2 regions of the Micromonospora sp. NPDC047074 genome follow, and region 2 is predicted to be linked to the other one. Evidence: riboswitches for the same ligand, from Rfam matches in the RefSeq annotation. Region 2 holds a riboswitch; the other holds the start of a gene.
The links. A riboswitch is a leader RNA that binds a small molecule or an ion and turns the genes downstream of it on or off. The one in region 2 is predicted to bind S-adenosylmethionine.
Positions count from the first base shown of each region.

Region 1 (3,394 bases), on a different contig from region 2:
CAACAACCAGGAGGAGCTGAACACCTTCACCGAGGCGATCCAGGGGGCGAAGGAGACCGCCATCCTGTCGCCGGCCCGGTGGCACCGGCGGGAGGAACTCACCCACTACGCCGACGCCGCCGACCCGATCGACCGGGCCATGCGTAACGCCGGCACGCTGATCCGGCGCGCGGTCACCCTGATCGAGGACGAGGAGCCAATCCCGGATCCGATGCCGGACGCGGTGGCCGACCTCGCCGAGTCGGTACGCCTGCTCAAGCACGAGTTCGCCGTCGCGGAGGAGCCGCAGCGGGCCCGGGAGCGGGCACTGCGCGCGGTCAGCGAGGCCGGCCGTGCGTACGCCGAGGGGGTCGGCTTCTCCGGCAGCGTGGTCATCGCGCAGGTGCGTACCACCGCCAGCGACCTGATGGTGGCCTCCGGCATCACCCAGGAGGAGGCGAACCAGGGCGTACGCCAGTCCTTCGGCGACCAGGACCGCCCCAACCCCGCAGACCAGAAACCCACCCCCGCCCCTCCCCCCTGACCCACCCCGCCCTCCCCGCCCCCGCCCCCGTCCGCAGTCGGTGATCTTGCACTTTTGGCCCGAGGGAAGGGCGTTATGCCCCTTTTTCCCGGGCAACAAGTGCAAGATCGCCGCGGGCCTGGGAGGGAGGGGCGGGGGAGGGTTAGGGGAGGGTTAGGGCAGGGTGGTCAGGGCGGTCAGGAGGTGGTCCACGTGGTGGGGGGTGGTGCCCAGGCCGATGCTGGCGCGTAGGGCGGTTGTGGGCAGGTCGTGGCGGCCGCTGCGGGTGGCGGCCTCGGTGAGCAGCCGCCGGGCCAGCGGATGGGCGCAGAAGAGCCCGTCGCGTACCCCGATGCCGTGCCGGTCGGCCAACGCCGCCGCCACCTCCGCCGAGTCCCGGCCGGCCACCACGAACGACACGATGCCCACCCGGGGCGCCTCCGGCCCGAAGGTGCGCAGCTCCACCACGTGCGGCAGGGCCGCGATGCCCTCGCGCAGCCGGGCCAGCAGGGCCTGCTCGGCGGCGTGCAACGCGACCCGGTCGGCGTCGGCCAGGGCGGCGCAGACCGCCGCCAGGGCGACCGCGCCGAGCAGGTTCGGCGTGCCCGCCTCGTGCCGGGCCGGGCCGGTCGCCCAGCGTACGTCGTGGGTGGCCGCCCCGACGTGGCTGGTGGCGCCGCCGCCGACCAGGTACGGGGGTGCGGCGTCCAGCCAGTCCGCCCGCCCGACGAGCACCCCCGCGCCGAACGGCGCGTACAGCTTGTGGCCGGAGACCGCGAGGTAGTCGACGTCGAGGGCGGCGACGTCCACCGGCGCGTGCGGGGCGAGCTGTGCGGCGTCCACCGCTATCCGGGCTCCGTACCGGTGGGCCACCTGGGCCAGCTCGGCCACGGGCCAGCGCTCGCCGGTCACGTTGCTCGCGGCGGTCACCGCCACCAGCACCGGCGGGCCCTGCTCGGCGCCGAAACGCGCAAGCCGAGGCGCCGGGTCCTGCTCGGCGCCGAAGCGCGCGGGCTGAGCATCGGAACGCGCGGGCTGAGCATCGGAACGCGCGGCCTGAGGACCGGGGCCGCCGGCCTGAGGACCGGGGCCGCCGGGCTGAGGACCGGGGCCGCCGAGCCGCGCCTCCGGTCTGCGCAGTTCGCCGAGCGCGGCGGCCAGCGCGCGTACCGCCCCGCCGGGCTCGTGCGGCACCGGCAGCCGGACCGAGCCGCGCGGCCAGGGCAGCAGGTTGGCATGGTGCTCCCCGCCGAAGGTCACCACCGTGGTGCCGGCGGGCAGGGCCCGGGCCAGCAGGTTCAGCGCGTCGGTGGTGTTCCGGGTGAAGATCACGTGGTCGTCGGCCCGGGCGCCGAAGAAGTCACCCACGGTCTGCCGGGCGCGCTCGTAGGCGAGGGTGCAGCGCCGCGACAGCGCCCCGGCGCCGCGATGCACGCTGGCGTACCAGGGCAGCAGCTCGGCCACCGCGTCGGCCGCGGCCTGCGCGCAGGGCGCGGTGGCCGCGTAGTCCAGGTTGATCTGGCCGGGCACGCCGAGCACGTCGAGCGGGCCGGCGGCCGCGGGCGGCGGCCCGGTCCGCGTCGGCTGTGGCACAGGCGGGGGTACGAGGGTGACGGTCATCGGCCGACCTCCGGGTCCAGGGACCCCGGGTGGGCGCACACGGGCGGGGTCCGCGCTTGCCCGGCGCGCGGTTCGGGCCGGGCCCGGTCATCACCCGGGGCACCCCACCGCGAACTCGACGAGGGTTGCCGGCCAGCTAGCCGGGGCTTGACGCTGACGCTCGTGACCTGCCGGCAGCATAGCCGGGGCGAATGCGGCCGGACCAGCCGGCCGGCGGTGACTACGCTGACCGCATGGCCGACACTCCGCCCGGCGGACCCCTGTCACCGTCGCCGTCCGCGCCCGCCGTCCCGCCGCCGGGCGGGGCCGCACCCCGGATGCCGCTGCGCCGGCTGGGCTGGCGGCGGATCCTGGTGCTGGCCGGGTCCGTCCTGTTCATCGCGGCCTGCGCGGTGTTCATGGTCTTCACGCTGGGCGAGAACCTCGGCGCCGAGGCCCTGCTGATCGGCGTGGTCGCCGCGATCCTTCCGGTTCCGGTGCTGGTGGCCTGTTTCCTCTGGCTCGACCGCTACGAGCCGGAGCCGTTGAAGTACCTGATTTTCTGCTTCGCCTGGGGCGCGTTCGTCTCCACCGCCGCCTCGCTGACCGTCAACGAGTTCTCGGCCGGCCGGTTCGAGGACTGGGGGCTGCCGACCGCGCTGACCGCCGTGCTGGTCGCGCCGTTCATCGAGGAGCTGACGAAGGCGCTCGGGCCGATCCTGCTGCTGATCTTCCGCCGGCGGGAGTTCTCCGGCATCACCGACGCCCTGGTCTACTGCGGGCTCTCCGCGATCGGCTTCGCGATGGTGGAGAACATCCTCTACCTGGGCGGTTACGGCTACGCCAGCGGCGTGGAGCAGTACGGGCCGGCGACCGGCACGCAGCAGGTCATCGCCATCTTCATCGTCCGGATCCTGCTCTTCGGCTTCGCCCACCCGCTGTTCACCTCGATGACCGGGGTGGGGCTGGGCATCGCCGCGCGGGCCGCCGACCGGTGGGTCCGGGTGCTCGCCCCGATCGCCGGCCTGCTGCTGGCGATGATGCTGCACGGCCTCTGGAACCTGCTGCCCACGCTCACCCAGGCCACCGGCGAGATGCTGATCATGCTGTACGGCTTCATCGGCGTGATGGTGCCGGTGTTCTTCGGCATGGTCGGGCTGGCCGTGTGGCTGCGCGCCTGGGAGGGGCGGCTCACCGAGCGGACCCTGCCCGACTACGTCCGGGCGGGCTGGCTCACCCCGCCCGAGGTGGCGGCGCTGAGCAGCCTGGGGAGGCGGCACGCGGCCCGGGCGT
Region 1 is NZ_JBEYVB010000006.1:257,816-261,209, reverse strand. It holds gene ABZ809_RS12675 (FUSC family protein) at 1-523, shown strand, start outside; partial or broken gene ABZ809_RS12670 (aminotransferase class V-fold PLP-dependent enzyme) at 677-2,032, opposite strand; SAM riboswitch class IV at 2,170-2,290, opposite strand; gene ABZ809_RS12665 (PrsW family intramembrane metalloprotease) at 2,314-3,394, shown strand, end outside.
Region 1: another riboswitch for S-adenosylmethionine. It lies ahead of ABZ809_RS12670 (aminotransferase class V-fold PLP-dependent enzyme); the one in region 2 lies ahead of ABZ809_RS21430 (ABC transporter substrate-binding protein).

Region 2 (3,394 bases):
GTCCGGGTCGTCGCGCAGCACGCTGCGCCCGTCGAGCAGCACGTCACCCTGGTCGGGCTCGATCAGGCGGTTGATCGTGCGCAGCAGGGTGGACTTCCCCGACCCGGAGGGGCCGATCACGCAGGCCGTCGCCCCGCGCGCCACGTCCAGGTCCACGCCGCGCAGCACCCGGTGCGCCCCGAAGGCCAGGTGCACGTCGCGGACGCTCAGGCTCACCGAGGTGGCCGTGTCGATGCTCATCGCTGGTTGCCTCCCGCCGCCCCCGGCAGCGCCAGGTCGAGGTCGTCGTCGGTGTCGGCGGCGGACGCGGCGGCCTGCCGACCGTGCCGCAGCCGCCGGTCGATCCAGTTCACGGTGTGCGTCAGCGGCACGGTCAGCGCCAGGTAGAACAGCCCGGCCAACAGCAGCGCCGACTGGTTGCCGGTGTTCGCCGCGTAGTCCTGCCCGATCCGGAACAGCTCCCGCTGGCTGGCCAGCAGGCCCAGGAAGTAGACCAGGCTGGAGTCCTTGATCAGCGCGATCAGCTGGTTCACCCAGGCCGGCAGCACCCGCCGGATCCCCTGCGGGACGATCACCAGGCGCATCGCCTCGCCCCAGGACAGCCCCAGGGCCCGGGCCCCCTCCAGCTGGGTGGCCTCCACCGACTGGATGCCGGAGCGGAAGATCTCGCCGATGTAGGCCGCCGCGATCAGCGACAGCGCCAGGATGCCCAGCGGATACGGGTTGGGGCCCCACACCCGCATCCCCAGCGGCGCCAGGCCGACGCCGATGAGCAGGATCGTCGCCGCGGCCGGCAGGCCGCGGAACACGTCGGTGTAGACCCGGGCCGGCCAGCGCAACCAGCGGGTACGCGAGATGCCGGCGACGGCCAGCCCCATGCCCAGCACCGAGCCGAGCAGGGCGGCGGAGAACGCCAGGATCAGCGTGTTGGGCAGCCCGACGGTCACCATCTCGGGTAGCGCCTCGCGCATGGAGTCCCAGTCGAAGAAGGTCTCCCACAGGGTGCTCAACGGATCCATCGGTCGCCTCTCCTACCGCCCCGCTCGCTCGTCATCCGTACGTCTCAGGAACTCGCCGACGGCGACGGCGCCACCACCGCGCCGCTGCCCGGCCTGAAGTCGGCCGGGATCGGCCGGCCCGGGTAGTACTGGGCCTGCAGCCGGCTCCATGTGCCGTCCGCGATCACCTCGTCGAGGCCCTTGTCCAGCGCCTCGCGCAGCTTGTCGTTGCCCTTGGCGAACGCGTACGCCGTGGGAGCCGGGCTGAGCAGCTTTGCCGCCACCTTGATCTTGCCGGCGCTGTCGGCGGCCGACTTGTCACCGATCTCGGCGGGGGCGATCCAGGCGTCGGCGGTGCCGGCCTTGAGCTGGTTGATCGCGCCGTTGTAGTCGGGTACCCGGACCGGGTCGAGCCCCTCGCCGGTGGCGTAGTCGTCCTGGACGGTGCCCTGCACGACGACCACCCGCTTGCCGGCGAGCTGGTCGAAACCGGTGATGGACGAGCCGGCCGGCACGTCGAGCCCGAAGTGGCCGAAGTCGTAGCCGTTGCCGAAGTCGACGGTCTTCTTCCGGGCCTCGGTGATGGTGATCGAGGAACTGCCGATGTCGAACTTGCGGTTGTTGACCTGGGCGAGCAGGGCGGAGAAGTCGGTGCCGACGAACTCCACCTTCAGGCCGACCTTCGCGGCGACCGCAGTGAGCAGGTCGTTGTCGAAGCCGGTGAATTTGCCGTCCTTGAGATAGACGTTCGGCGGCGCGTCGGTGAGCGTGCCGGCGCGCAGCACGCCCGGCTGGAGCAGGCCGTACGGGTTGTCGGCCGAGGCGGTGGACGCGTCCTCGCCGCCGCAGGCGGCCAGCGCGGTGGCGGCGAGGACGGCGGCCACGCCGAGGGCGGCGGCCCGGGTGAGGGCAGGAAGAATTCGCACAGGTGTCTCCGAATGGGTGTTCCGGCGGCGGGAACGGGCGTGCGCCGCCGACGGTGCGCCCGGTGGGCGTACCGCTGGGATGGTCCGGGGAAAGAAGAGGTGCCGCGCCTAGCGCGGGGCGCCGGGGCGACAGGAGGTGGCGCAGACCCGCATCATGTCGACGTGGCGACGGCGGGTCAGGGCCGGCGACGCCGGACCCACGGCGGGAACCGCCGGTGGGGCACCGCTGCAGATGATCATGGCTCTCCTCGGTCGGGATCGACCTGGGAACCAGGCCGCACTTGCACCGGAGCAACTCCGGTGCCTGGTCTTCACCCGGGGCACCCCTGCGCGGACGAGGGTTGCCGGCCAGCGAGCCGGGGCTTGACGCTGACGCTCATGACCTGCCGCCGAGGCTAGCAGCCCGCCGGGGTGGGCCGTCCAGCCGCTATGACGACCCTCACCCGGGGCCGACGGACCCGCGGCCGGGCGTCACTCCTCGATCGCCCCACCGACGTGCCGCAGGTGCCGCCGGAAGGTGTAGGCCGGATCGGCGGCCCGGCGGGCCAGGTAGTCGGCGAAGGCCGTCTGCTCCCGCAGCGTCTCCCCGGCGCGGATCCGCCGCGCCTGCACCCGCTCGACGTCCCGGATGCGTTCCGCCGCCGCGCACAGCTCGGCGGCGCGCCCGGCCGGGAGGAAGAGCACCCCGTCGTCGTCGGCGACGACCAGGTCGTCGGGGCCCACCGGATGCGGCCCGACCCGGGCGCTGGTGAGCGTCTCCGGCTCCCGAGGGTCGAGCCGGGTCGGGCCGAGGGGGAGGCTGCCGTAGCTGAACACGGGCAGGCCGATCTCCACCAGCTCGGGCGTGTCCCGGTGCAGGCCCCAGACCACGAGGCCGGCGATCCCGGCCGCGACGCCCTCCAGCACCGCCAGGTCCCCGACGCACGCCTCGTCGGTCCGGCCGCCGTTGTCGATCACGAGCACGTCGCCCGGGGCCGCGCCCGCGTACGCCTCCAGGAACACGTCCACGCTGCCGTGGTGGCGTACGGGCAGCACCCGGCCCGCGAGGCGGTGACCGGGCACGACCGCCCGGATCCCGGCCGGCGCGGCGCGCGGCGGCACACCGAGGCGTACGCAGGCGTCGGCGATCAGCGGCGTGGACAGGTCGGCGAAGCGCTCCCGCATGACGTCCTCCCGGCGGTTGCCCGAGTCGTGGGCGGTCATCGTAGGGAGGGCGGTCGGCCCGGTGGCGAGGGCCAATCCGGCGCGGCTGGCCCCGCGCGGTGGCGGCGTCCGGGTCTAGACTGTCCACCGTGATCCCGTCGCACGCCGTCGCCGCCGCGCACGGCCGCTGGATCACCCCGGACGTTCCGCTGTACGGCGACGGCCACGAGCGGTCCGACTACATTCCCTGACCAGGCTGGTGCTCCGCCCTCATCCGGTCCATCTCCGCCCTGATCTGGGAGCGCCGAACCATGCCCATTTCCGACG
Region 2 is NZ_JBEYVB010000018.1:48,065-51,458, forward strand. It holds gene ABZ809_RS21420 (amino acid ABC transporter ATP-binding protein) at 1-234, opposite strand, end outside; gene ABZ809_RS21425 (amino acid ABC transporter permease) at 237-1,019, opposite strand; gene ABZ809_RS21430 (ABC transporter substrate-binding protein) at 1,064-1,924, opposite strand; SAM riboswitch class IV at 2,197-2,308, opposite strand; gene ABZ809_RS21435 (RraA family protein) at 2,396-3,127, opposite strand; gene ABZ809_RS21440 (MFS transporter) at 3,379-3,394, shown strand, end outside.